One region of the Priestia sp. GS2 genome, then DNA from elsewhere that is predicted to be linked to it. Evidence: riboswitches for the same ligand, from Rfam matches in the RefSeq annotation. Region 1 holds a riboswitch; each other region holds the start of a gene.

What was found. A riboswitch is a leader RNA that binds a small molecule or an ion and turns the genes downstream of it on or off. The one in region 1 is predicted to bind thiamine pyrophosphate.
Region 2: another riboswitch for thiamine pyrophosphate. It lies ahead of V2145_RS14925 (acetylornithine deacetylase); the one in region 1 lies ahead of tenA (thiaminase II).
Region 3: another riboswitch for thiamine pyrophosphate. It lies ahead of thiC (phosphomethylpyrimidine synthase ThiC); the one in region 1 lies ahead of tenA (thiaminase II).
Region 4: another riboswitch for thiamine pyrophosphate. It lies ahead of tenI (thiazole tautomerase TenI); the one in region 1 lies ahead of tenA (thiaminase II).

The regions. Positions count from the first base shown of each region.
Region 1 is NZ_JAZGJX010000001.1:2,028,588-2,031,881, reverse strand. It holds gene V2145_RS10605 (aldehyde dehydrogenase) at 1-671, shown strand, start outside; gene tenA (thiaminase II) at 713-1,402, opposite strand; TPP riboswitch at 1,516-1,614, opposite strand; gene V2145_RS10595 (sodium/glutamate symporter) at 2,009-3,294, shown strand, end outside.
Region 2 is NZ_JAZGJX010000001.1:2,933,081-2,936,374, forward strand. It holds gene V2145_RS14915 (ABC transporter ATP-binding protein) at 1-445, opposite strand, end outside; gene tenA (thiaminase II) at 438-1,109, opposite strand; gene V2145_RS14925 (acetylornithine deacetylase) at 1,106-2,386, opposite strand; TPP riboswitch at 2,495-2,596, opposite strand; gene nei (endonuclease VIII) at 2,811-3,294, opposite strand, start outside.
Region 3 is NZ_JAZGJX010000001.1:3,252,871-3,256,164, reverse strand. It holds gene V2145_RS16475 (VanZ family protein) at 316-756, shown strand; gene thiC (phosphomethylpyrimidine synthase ThiC) at 798-2,564, opposite strand; TPP riboswitch at 2,682-2,794, opposite strand; gene V2145_RS16465 (hypothetical protein) at 2,849-3,136, opposite strand.
Region 4 is NZ_JAZGJX010000001.1:3,210,643-3,213,936, reverse strand. It holds gene V2145_RS16305 (amino acid ABC transporter ATP-binding protein) at 1-141, opposite strand, end outside; gene V2145_RS16300 (amino acid ABC transporter permease) at 168-872, opposite strand; gene V2145_RS16295 (amino acid ABC transporter substrate-binding protein) at 856-1,668, opposite strand; gene V2145_RS16290 (hypothetical protein) at 2,042-2,242, shown strand; TPP riboswitch at 2,327-2,426, shown strand; gene tenI (thiazole tautomerase TenI) at 2,507-3,133, shown strand; gene thiO (glycine oxidase ThiO) at 3,117-3,294, shown strand, end outside.

The DNA.
Region 1 (3,294 bases):
TTGGTAAAAGTATGAATGCTGGTCAAACGTGCGTTGCTCCAGACTATCTGTTAGTTCATAAAGATGTAAAGGTTCAGCTGATTGCTGAGCTTCAAAAAGCCGTAACGCAGTTTTATGGTGAAGATGCACTCACGAGCGGGCGCTATGGCAGAATTGTTAGTGAGAGACATTTCGATCGTTTAATTGAGTTTTTACAAGATGGAAAACCTGTAATTGGCGGTACTTATAATGAAGAAACGCTACAGATTGCTCCAACTGTCTTAGATGAAGTAAAATGGGATTCAAGCGTGATGCAAGAAGAAATCTTCGGGCCGATTTTACCCCTTATTGAATACGAAAGTGTAGATGAGGTTGTAAGTGCAGTTCATCAAAAAGCAAAGCCGTTAGCTCTATATTTGTTTTCAGAAAGTGAAGACGTTCAGCAGCAAATTATCAATACAACTTCATTTGGTGGTGGATGCATTAACGATACAATTATGCACTTAGCAACCCCACACCTTCCGTTTGGAGGAGTGGGAGAAAGTGGAATTGGTCAATATCACGGTGAAGCTAGTTTTAAAACGTTTTCTCACTTTAAAAGTGTTCTGAAACAAACGACAAAGTTTGATTTTGCTTTTAAATATCCGTCTGACAATCAAAGTTTAAAAACGATTAAAAAATTCTTAAAATAACGTTAAATGAGAGGGCTTCTCTTTATAAGAAGCCCTGTTTGTTATGAGTGCACAGTGGTTTGAGAGAGGGGCCATTGCTCTTGTTTATAGGCCATGTCCCAAAATAAATACTCAAGTTCACAGCTTTTTATAAAGTGTTCTTTCATGCGTTGACGTTCCTCAACAGAAGCTTTTTCTGCTAGATTATCCAATTTTTCACAAAACCACTTTGTCGTTTCTTTCATTTCTCCGTTAGTATAAAAGGAAATCCATTCGTAAAAAGGATGATCTGGTGTTATGTTTCTTTCGTTTGCAATACGTTCCCCAATTTCAACGTACGTCCATGGACAAGGTAATAAAACAGCAATAATTTCACCTAGTGTTCCTGTATGTGCCACTGTCATCATGTGACTGATATAGTGGTTGGCTGTTGGTGCTAATGGTTGATGCTTCATGTCTTCATATCGAATGCCAGCTACTTCACAAAAATTATTATGGGGATGGACTTCACTATGTAAAACAATTGAAATACCGTTGTTAAACACTTCCATTTCATCGCGGGTACTACATTTTGTTAACGCCGCACCATATATACGAACAAAAGCAGTTAAATACTCATAGTCCTGTGCTACATAGTGAATTAAAGCTTCTTTTGGAACTTTTCCCTCCTTAATACCTACAACAAAGGGATGTTGAAAAATGGCATCGTAAATGTAAGATGCTTCCTTGCGTAATTGAGCTGAAAATGACAATTGTTATTCCTCCCTAATTGAATCCACAAGAAGAGCACGTATAAATAGGGACAAAAACAAAAAAACACCCCATTATCTATGGAGTGGTAAAGGCAATTGTGGATGTATGACACAACAACGCCGTACCACTTCCCTACGCTGGTATAAACCAGATCAGGTTCAAAGGGATCAAGATTCCTTGTCTCAGCCAAAAGGCACCCCTAGTGGATTCTTTCATGTGTTCCTATTTAATCTAACATAAAAAAAAGAATTATACAAAAGTTTAGAAAGAATGATTCAAAAGTAACAAAGTATAGTGATCTGAATATTTATATTGTTTAAAAAATAACCGAGATAAATTACCTATGAAACTAGTAACTATACGCTTGAAGTAGTTGATGAAAAAATAAGAAAATTGTCACGAATCCTGTCGAAATGTGCAAAGGCTGCACTATCATGCTATAATAATCGTAAGCTCGTTACGTTTAAACAAGCTCAATTAAAGAATTAAGCTACAAATTAAAAAGGTGTTTAGCTGAAGCTAAATGGCCTTTTCAGTTTGCTTAGTTTAATATAAATTAGTCCTGTCAATTTAGTAGGAATTATATTTTTTAAGGAGGTTGTTTAATGAATTTATCAGCATGGGATTTATTTGTGGATGTTGGTTTCATCTCACTTCTATTAGTGGCTGGTACCATTATTCGAGCAAAGGTCAGGTGGGTACAAAATTTATTTTTACCTGCGAGTATTATTGCAGGAATTTTGGGCTTAGCATTAGGGCCAAACGGTATTGGTCTCATTCCATTCACTAATCAAATTGGAACGTATCCAGGTATCTTAATTGCGGTCATCTTTGGTGCGATTCCAATTGCAACTCAAAGTGTAAAGTTTAAAGAAATAGCTGGCCGCGTAGGTAGTATGTGGTCATATTCTCAAATGATTATGCTAGCGATGTGGGGAGTCGGTTTACTATTTTCATTGCTACTATTAAATAACGTTTGGGGAGATTTAAACTTAGGGTTTGGTTTGTTATTAGCAGCAGGATTTATTGGTGGGCATGGAACAGCGGCTGCTGTGGGAGACGCATTTGCAAAGCAAGGATGGGAAGAAGGATTATCGTTAGCGATGACATCAGCAACAATTGGTGTTATTTGCTCAATTGTAGTAGGACTAGCGTTTATTAAATATTATTCAAAAAAAGGTGAAACAAATTACCTTGCAAGATTTGAAGATTTACCACGAGAACTACGCACAGGATTAATCCCTCCCGAAAAGCGCACTTCTACAAAAATGGATACGGTATCATCGATTGCTGTTGATCCACTTGTCTTACATGTAGCGTTAGTGACAATTATCGCATTGGGTGGTTATTACTTAAGTGAGTTAGGTCAAACGTTGTTGCCTTCAGTAACAATACCAGCTTTCTCCTTAGCATTTCTTGTAGGGCTAGCTATTAAAGGTATTATGAAGAAAACGAACAGCGATCAGTATATTAATGCAGACGTAATGAATCGAATTAGCGGAAGCGCAACAGACTTTTTAGTAGCGTTTGGTATCGCTTCTATTAGTTTATCAGCAGTAGCGAGCTACATCGTACCTTTTGCACTGTTGTTAGTGTTTGGCCTAGTGTTTGCATGGTTTGTATTCCGAATTCTTTCTGGTAAGTTCTTTGGTCCAATTTGGTTTGAACGAGGAATTTTTACTTGGGGTTGGATTACAGGAACAACAGCAATGGGAATTGCATTATTGCGTATCGCGGACCCAGAAAGCAAAAGTAAAACACTTGATGATTATGCATTGGCGTATATACCGATTGCGCCGGTAGAGATTCTTCTTATTACATTTGCTCCGTTAATGATCGCAACGAACCAGCATTGGTTGTTTGTACTTATTACACTTGGAGCGAGCATCGC
Region 2 (3,294 bases), 900 kb from region 1:
CCGTGCGTAGGAATGAAACACGCTGCTTCATTCCTCCTGATAAATCAGATGGAAACCTCTGTTCATATCCTTTTAAACCAAATTCACTGAGCAGTTCTTTTGCTTGTATATACGCTTCGTCTTTTGGTACCCCTTTTAACTCTAAAGGCAAAGCAGCGTTATCTAGAATGGTCCTCCAAGGTAAAAGAAGATCTTCTTGAGGCATGTATCCCACATGCCCAAAGCGATTGTGGTGCTGCTGATTATTAATTAAAATTCGTCCCGCCTGCTCTATCTCTAACCCGGTAATAAGGCGAAATAACGTGCTCTTTCCGGAACCGCTTGCGCCGACAATGCTTACAAATTCTCCTTCTTCAATATCAAAATTAAGAGATTCCAAGATCGCTCCTCTGCTTTCTTCATATGAAAAAGTCACCGTTTCAAACTCCAAAGCCTTTTTATACATGAACAGGCCACATCGCTTTTTCGTAAGCCATATCCCAGAATAAGTATTCAAAGCGCGTCGTATTAATAAAAATTTCTTCTAACTTAGTAAGATCTGCTTCTGATTTTCCTTCTGCTAGTTGATCCATTAAATCAATACACCAAGTCGCCAGTTCACCAAATTCAGCTGAGCTGTACATATCAATCCATTCACTATAAAGTTCATGCTTTGCACCAGGCTTGGTGCGAAGCTCTTTTCCAATCTCCCAATAGCTCCACATGCAAGGCAGGAGTGCCGCAACAAGTTCCGCTAAGGTTCCGTTTTGAGAAACATGAAGCATGTAGTGCGTGTAAGCAAGCGTTGTTGGAGCTGCCTCTGCTGTTTCTAACTCTTCAGGGGTAATTAAAAAACGCTTTGCATATTGTCTATGTAACTCCATCTCTTCATTCATTGTTGAATGTAATAACGCTGCAAATTTCCCCATTGTTTGAACATCTGTTGCTTTTACTGCTCCAAGAGCAAACAGCTTCGCATAGTCAATCAAATACACGTAATCTTGCACCATATAAAAGCGAAACTTATCTTGTTCTAACGTTCCTTCTCCCATTCCTTTTACAAAAGGATGCTCATGCGTTTGCTTCCAAATCGGCTTTACTTTTTCATACAAACGTTCACTAAATTTCATTTTGCATTCTCCTTTTTTGTATGTAGCCATTCATAAATAAATTGAACCATCACTTTCGTGTAATCAAGCAATTGATTAACAGATAGCTTTTCATTAACAGAGTGAGCCTCCGTTAAGTCTCCTGGACCATAAATAGCTGTAGCTATACCTGCATCAGCTAGCCAGCCACCGTCCGTAACCGTTGGCGAAACGTTGACATGCGCTTCTTTCATTGTTACTTCTCTATGAGCACCGACTAACAAGTGAACTGCTGGATGATTTTTATCTACTTCAAATGCAGGGAAAATTTCTCCTCTATCTTCAATCATTGATGTGCCTCCCCACTTAAACGTTGGAGGATTTTCTCTTAGCCACGGATCTGCTTTTGCAACCTGTAACAGATAGTCTTCTACTTCTTTCATTACCTCTTCATATGATTCATTTGGATAATAATGAACGGTCACCCACAGCCTGCATTCGTCTGCGATAAAGGCTGCGTTGCGGCCACCTTCAATAACAGCTGGATTGATTGTATTTGTTCCAACCGGAAAACCGGGATAGCTTTTGACAACAGCCCAGTGGCGCTCAAGCTCCTGCAGTGCACCAATTAATTTCGCCATTTTTTCAATTGCACTGGCTCCTAATAAGCCGCCCCCTGCATGAATCATTTGCCTTCTTGTGGCATCATGATATGTTTGCTTACTTTTCACGGTTATCCACCCCGTAATGACTCCACCTTGACCTTGGATTTGCAGCTCACTTGTATCAACCACAATCGCAAAGTCTGCGCTGTATCCTCGCTTGCAGCATTCAAGGGTCCCAGCTTCTCCAACCTCTTCCCCGATAACCGATTGAAAGGTTAAATCCCCCGGAAATTCCATTCCAGCTTCATGTAGAAGCTTAATGGCAAACAGCGCTCCAGCGAGTCCACCTTTCATATCAGCAACGCCTCTCCCCATTATGAATCCTTCTTCAAATTTCGTTTGGAAAGGACTTATATCCCATGCTTCGCCTTCGTTGACTGCCGCAACATCAATATGTCCATTAATAATTAAACTCTGATATTCGCTTTGACTTGTTCCTTTTAACGTTCCTACAACGTTAGGGTCATTTGGGTACACGTCCCACATGTCAATTTCAAAACCATAGCTTTCCAACAGCTCTGCAATATATATCTGCGCTTCTTTTGTATTACGTGCAGGTGGTGCTGGTGTTTTATACGAGACGAGCTTGGTCAAAAGCTCAATAAGTTCATCTTGTCTAGTATCCACCTGCTCTACCACATCTGTAATGTTCATACTAATCCCCTCCCTCTAAACCACATAAAAAAGCGCTTCTTTTCATAGAAAAGAAGCGCTTGAATATACACATATATCCCTTTTACATCCTGTAAAAGTCCATAGATGTAGCACACAATACCTCTTTCCTACGCTAGTATTACCTAGTTCAGGTTATAAGGGTTAAGACCATGTCTCTCTCAGCTTCAAGAAGCACCCCTAGTGGTTTAATAATGACTATTTATTTGTAAAGCTATCTGATTATTATCTCTATTAGTTGTACCACACTACCTCATATAGTTCAATATAATTTACAGAATTCCAATTTGAACTCTACACTAACAAAAGAGCTATGTTTAACCTTATCATAGAAAATTGAGAACCCTGCTGATTATACAAGACTAGGGACAAGCTATTGGAATTAAGAGTTCCGGCTTTTGTATGCTTACTTCTTTTGGCAAGTTGGACAGTAATACAACCGCCTCGAAGCAGCAGGAATTTTTTGAATTTCCGTTCCATCTATTCGACACGCTTCTCCCTCTCGGTTAAATACCCAGTGTCGATAAGCAGAACGTTTTACTCCTTTTTCCTTTAACTTTTCAACTAAAGACAAATCGTTTGTAATCCCTCCCGTTTCATACGACTGCTTCATTAGCAAAATTGTTGCTTCCGCAGCTTTTTTAATCTGCTTTTCTGTACAATCACAAGGTCGCTTATCCGGGTGAATACCTGCTAAAAACAGGATCTCACTGCGCAAATAATTCCCAATGCCCGCTACAAAGCTCTGGTCAAGCAATAGAGACGTCCATTTTCGGCGATAAAATGCTTTGCTTGTAAAACGTTCAATTAAGTCCTCTACGCTCACTTGTTCACTTAAGATGTCTGGTCCGACTCTCGAAACAAACGGATGAGCAAGAACTTCTTCATCA
Region 3 (3,294 bases), 1.2 Mb from region 1:
ATATACCCCAACTATCACGAGTTAACTGCTTTTGATAGCTTGGGTATTTTTTTGTTGGTTCAAAAACAAATTCAAAAAACTAGCGTAAGGGAACGAACTTGTGCTTACAACCTAGCTATTATAACAAAGTAATGATTCGCCTTTGAGAAGGAATCATTTCATTGTGTCCCAGTCTCTTTTATTTTTAAAGTTTGGTATCCAGAAAAAGAGGTAACGTGATAGGATAAGGTAAGCTGAATGTTTCATAAATACATAGCATGTACAATATGATAGAAGTAAAAGCAGACGGTAAGGACAGAGAAGGTGTGGAAAAACATGACGGATAATACAAAGAAAAAAGTAAAACAAGGATTGCTTTTCTTGTTTATTATATATGGTGTGACACTTATTTACGTCACGCTCATTAAAGAAAACGAGCAAGTATATGGGCAAGCCATGAACTTAAGCTTATTTAGTACAATTAAGCTCATGTGGGCCAGTGGAAATCTTGAGCTAGCATTCGTGAACGTAATAGGGAATATTGTAATGTTTGCTCCAATTGGAATGTTTATACCGCTTTTTATGAAATCATTTGACGGATTTATTCAAGTGGTTGTCACAGGGTTCTTAATCAGTTTTACTGTTGAGATTTTACAATATGAGTTAACAGAGCGAGTTTTTGATATTGATGATATTCTGCTAAATTCAATTGGAACACTGGTCGGATGGATTTTAGTTAAGCTGCTCTTTTTCTTCAAAAGACTTATTTTAAAGTGATAGACACCGAGGTAAGTAGTTGCTTACCTCGGTGCTTTTTATTAAGAATAAAGTTTAGATCCTTTTTCAATAAATTCCTGTGATTTTTCTTTCATGCCTTGTTTAGCGAAATCAACGAGCTGTTTTTCATCCGCTAGTTGTCTAATATCATGAGAAATTCTCATTGAACAGAACTTAGGTCCACACATGGAACAGAAGTGAGCAGTTTTAGCACCTTCTGCTGGTAGTGTTTCATCATGGTATTCTCGAGCTCGGTCAGGATCTAACGATAAATTAAATTGGTCATGCCATCTAAACTCAAATCGAGCTTTTGAAAGTGCGTTATCACGAACTTGGGCACCTGGGTGACCTTTTGCAAGATCAGCAGCATGAGCAGCAATTTTATAGGTAATTACACCTTCGCGAACATCTTCTTTATTCGGAAGGCCTAAATGTTCTTTTGGGGTTACATAACAAAGCATTGCTGTACCAAACCACCCAATCATTGCAGCTCCAATACCAGACGTAATGTGGTCATAGCCCGGTGCTATATCAGTTGTTAGTGGTCCCAGGGTATAGAATGGTGCTTCGTGGCAAACTTCCATTTGTCGGTCAACGTTCTCTTTAATCAGATGCATTGGCACATGTCCAGGACCCTCAATCATTACTTGAACATCATGCTTCCACGCCACTGTTGTTAATTCACCAAGCGTATCAAGCTCTGCAAACTGTGCTTCATCATTGGCATCAGCAATTGAACCAGGGCGCAGTCCGTCTCCCAATGAGATGGAGATATCGTATTGCTTACAAATTTCGCAAATCTCTTCAAAGTGCGTATACAAAAAGTTTTCTTGGTGATGTGCTAAACACCATTGAGCTAAAATAGATCCGCCGCGTGAGACAATACCTGTTGTTCGCGTAGCAGTAAGTGGAATATAGCGCAATAGTACGCCCGCATGAATCGTAAAGTAATCAACACCTTGTTCGGCTTGTTCGATAAGCGTATCACGATAAACATCCCAAGATAGGTCTTCTGCTATCCCATTAACTTTCTCTAAAGCTTGATAAATAGGGACAGTGCCAACAGGAACGGGTGAATTTCGAATAATCCATTCACGTGTCTTATGAATGTCTTTACCAGTTGAAAGATCCATAATTGTATCTGCTCCCCACCTTGTAGCCCACGTCATCTTTTCAACTTCATCTTCAATTGATGAATGAACAGCAGAGTTTCCGATATTTGCATTAATCTTCACGTGAAACTTTGTTCCGATAATCATTGGTTCAACTTCTGGGTGGTTAATATTGCAGGGAATGATTGCACGCCCTGCTGCAACTTCTTCACGAATCGTTTCTGCACTCATTTGCTCACGAATTGCGATGAATTCCATTTCAGGCGTGATAATTCCTTTTTTTGCATAATGCATTTGGGTGACGATTCTGTCATCCTTTGCTTTTTGTGGTGAATAATTAATAAGGGGAAAGCTTTTCATTTCGTTCCGCTGATCGCCTTCTTTATAGCCGTTATCTCTTGCTTGAACGGTACGGCCAGCATAGGAGAAAGTATCGTTTCGTTCTGCAATCCATGGTTTGCGTAAAGGTGGCAGTCCTTTTTCTAAATCTACACTATAGGCTGGATCGGTGTATACGCCGCTTGTATCGTAAACGCGAACGGGGGTGTTTTGCTCTTCACCGCGGTCGTTTACAGTGGGGGAAAGGTGGATTTCGCGCATCGGTACTTGAATATCACTTCGAGTCCCTTGCACGTATACTTTTTTACTGTTTGGAAACGGCTGTTGCATTGAAATGATTACTTGTTCTTTAGACATACTTATTCCTCCATTATGCTAGTAGATTTTGAGAAAATAAGCTATACCGAACAAAAAAATCGGGCTCTATGTAAGAGCCCGATGGAATAGACAAAAAAGAAAACAGCATAAAACACCGTTCTTTCAAGACTACTTCCCTACGTTGGTATAACCCAAATCAGGTTCAAAGGGTTAAAGAGCACAATAACTCTTCTCTCAGTCTGTGTAATCAGACACCCCTAGTAGAAAATCATTTAATTGACGACTTCATTCTACCATCATTAGGAAAAAATGCAAGCGGTTATTTATCTTTTTGCTGCTTCAAATGCAATAACAATAGCGGTAATAATATGCATAACCATTCCCACAACTGGGATTACGCCGATAAATGATGTCACCATCCCCAAAATATTTCCGTAAGCTGAACGACCTTCTTTATGAGATAAAAATAGAGCAATTGCATGTAGGAAAAAAGCAAATACTAAAGGTCCCCATGAAAAGCTTATGATGAATGCACCACCAATTAGAGGAATACCTAAAAATGCTTCATACCCAGCCGTTAGCCATTTCATAACACGTACATTTCCGCTCATGTATAAGAGCCTCCTATTAAGTAATGTAGTAGTATATACGAACGAATTAGCTAGAAGTTTCATTTTATAGACTGACTATTAATGGGAAAAAATATAATTGATAAAATATTTAAATTTTTGTATACAAATCTGAAAAGTTTTGTTAGAATATTTTTATT
Region 4 (3,294 bases), 1.2 Mb from region 1:
TAAACAGCGAAGAAACGTTGTTTTTCCGGAACCTGAAGGACCGATTAGAACCACTACTTTACCCTGCTCGATGTTTAAATCAATTCCTCGCAATACGTGTAAATCATCAAATGATTTATGAAGGTTCGTAATGTTAATCACGCTAATAAACTCCTTTTTTAATACAGTTATCTTGAGACATAACGGTCAAGCTTCGCTTCAATTCGTCCTTGAACAATGGAAAGAATGGTACACATAATCCAGTATAAAAGAGCCGCTTCCGTATAAAGTAATAAAAATTCATAGTTTGTGGCCGCAATTTCTTGTGCACGACGAAACATTTCGGTTACCAAAATAAGAGATGCTAGCGACGTATCTTTAATAAGGCTAATGAATGAATTCGATAAAGGCGGAATGGATACGCGAGCAGCTTGGGGTAAAATAATACGCTTTAAAGCTTGAGTATATGTCATCCCAATTGAATAACCAGCTTCCCATTGCCCTTTAGGAATCGATAAAATCGCAGCACGGATGATTTCAGATGCGTACGCACCTACGTTTAATGAAAACCCAATTACTGCGGCAACAAATGGATCAATTGTAATATCTAGCGTTGGCAACCCGTAGAAAATAATAAATAATTGCACTAGTAAAGGTGTCCCTCGAATCAGTGACACGTATACGCGCGCAATTATATTAAATACTTTTATAGAAGATAAGCGTCCAAGCGCTGTAAGAATAGCTAAAATAAGGCCTAGTATAAATGAAATAAGCGTTAGTGGAATAGTATATTGAATAGCTCCCTCTATCATTGGATAGAGGGAGGATTGAGCAATAGAGATTAAGCGCTCTGCACGCTCAGGGTCAGTAAAGATACTATTTAGGAGAAACATCTTCACCAAACCATTTTTCAGAAATTTTAGCGTATGTGCCGTCTTCTTGCATATCTGCTAAAGCTTTATTTACTTCTTCCACTAACTTACCGCTATCTTTGCGAAACATTAATCCACTTGCTGATGCGTCTTCTGCTTCATCTACAATTTTTACAGGTGCATTTGGACGTTGTTTTTTATAGTCTAAGAATGATAATTTATCATTAATTGTACCGTCTACACGTTTTGAAACGATTAACTCAGCTGATTGCGTGAATCCTTCAACACCTACTAGTTCAGCTTCATATTTTTTTGCTAAATCAGCATAGTTACTTGTAAGTGATTGTGCAGACTTTTTACCTTTCATGTCCTCAAATGATTTCACTTCATTATTGTCTTCACGAACAACAAGCACCGCTGCAGACTCAATGTATGGGTCAGAGAAATCATATTTTTCTTCGCGGTCTGGACGAATTCCAACTTGGTTAGCAATCATGTCAAAACGCTTAGCGTCTAAACCAGCAAACATTCCATCCCACTGTGTTTCTTTAAATTCAGCTTTCACACCAAGGCGCTTTGCAACTTCTTGTGCAATTTCAACGTCAAAGCCTGTTAACTTATTAGAGTCGTCATGGAACGTAAATGGAGGGTATGTACCTTCTGTTCCAATTGTTAGAACGCCGTCTTCTTTTACTTTTTCGTATAAATCTTGATCACTTTTACTTGCGTTATTTGTTTCTTTTTCATTTGACCCACAAGCTGCTAACACAACTGTGAACGCTAATAAAAGAGATAAAAATGCAACTAATTTTTTCATTTTTTGTTAAACCCCCAGTAATTTGATAGGAATTATATTTCTTGATAGCGTAATTGATATTAAACAAGAAGAAGTTAAAAGTCAATAAAAAAAACTTCTAATAGATAGTATGGCTGTTCTCAAAGGGTTTATGTACTTTGTAGAGCATCAGGAAAAGGTTGGGATTATCATATTAAAAATCATTAGTTTATGAATAAAAAGGAAAGGGAATAAGTAGATAGCTGATGATATTTTAACAAAATTTACGTTCTTCCCTTATTGTTTTTGGGACAATTGTTTTATTTTGATTAGATATTCCTTACTCATACTCGAAACTTGTTATAATAGAGAAAAGAGCATTGAAATTAGGATTTGAAAAGTGGAGATAAGTTTAATGAGAAAACGTGAAGTATGGAAATATATTTTATTGATTGTAACAATTGCAGGACAAGTCATTAGTTTTATCTTTTTAATGGTTAACAGCATAGCTGCCTTGTTATTCTACGGATTTTATATCCTAACTTTTGCTACCTTACTTGGCTCATTTCTATGGGAAGAGCATAGGGAAAAAGAAAAAGAGCTCGAAGATTATTAGCTCGGTACATGAGAAAAATGGTCCAGTAGGTTGTAATCACTCACAAATATGTTATACTTCTAAATGAAAAGTGAAAATATTAGAAAAAATCACTAGGGGAGCCTTTATGGCTGAGACGAAAAAATTCGGACCCTTTGAACCTGATCTGGTTTGTACCAGCGTAGGGAAGTGGATGAGCCATGTTTACATAATGAATGCATGCCAACCACTCTACGTTGTAGAGTGGTTTTTTTGCGTTTATGTCGAAATAAAGGTGAGGATGCTATGATACCCAAACTACATGCTGTGTCAACAGGGAAACAGTCCTTTGAACAGCTTCTGAAAATTAGCAGAGATATTGACCCGTATGTAGGAGCTATCCATATTCGAGAAAAAGAGCGAACGGCACGAGAGTTAGAAATGCTCATTGAAGAACTCAAAAAAGACGTGCACGCTTCAAAGCTAATTGTTAACGATCGAGTAGATGTAGCTTTTGCCTCTCATGTAAAGGGTGTGCACTTGGCTTATCACAGTCTAAGTGTTCAAGGGGTAAAAGCACATTTTCAGCCATTGATTGTTGGTAAATCCGTACACAGTATTAAAGAAGCACAGGAAGCTGAACAAACAGGTGTTGATTATGTCATTTATGGTCATGTGTATCCATCAAAGTCAAAGCTTGGTCAAACACCTCGAGGGCTTGAACGGTTAAATCAAGTGGTTCGTTCAGTGAAAATACCCGTAATTGCCATCGGGGGAATTATGCCTTGCAATGTGAGCGAAGTATTGAGCACAGGTGCACACGGCATCGCTGTTATGTCGGGTGTATTTCAAGATGAAAACCCGCTACAGGCAGCGAAGGAATATGATGAACAACTAAGGAGGTGGAGTGATACATATGCAAATACATTATGATGCACTCGTTATTGGTGGCGGGGTCATTGGAGCCTCAACCGCGTATCACCTTTCTAAAATGGGATATCAAGTAGCAATTTTAGAAAAAAACCAGATTGGTTGTGAAGCATCGGGAGCAGCTGCTGGAATATTAGGTGCGCAAGCTGAAATTGATGAAGAAG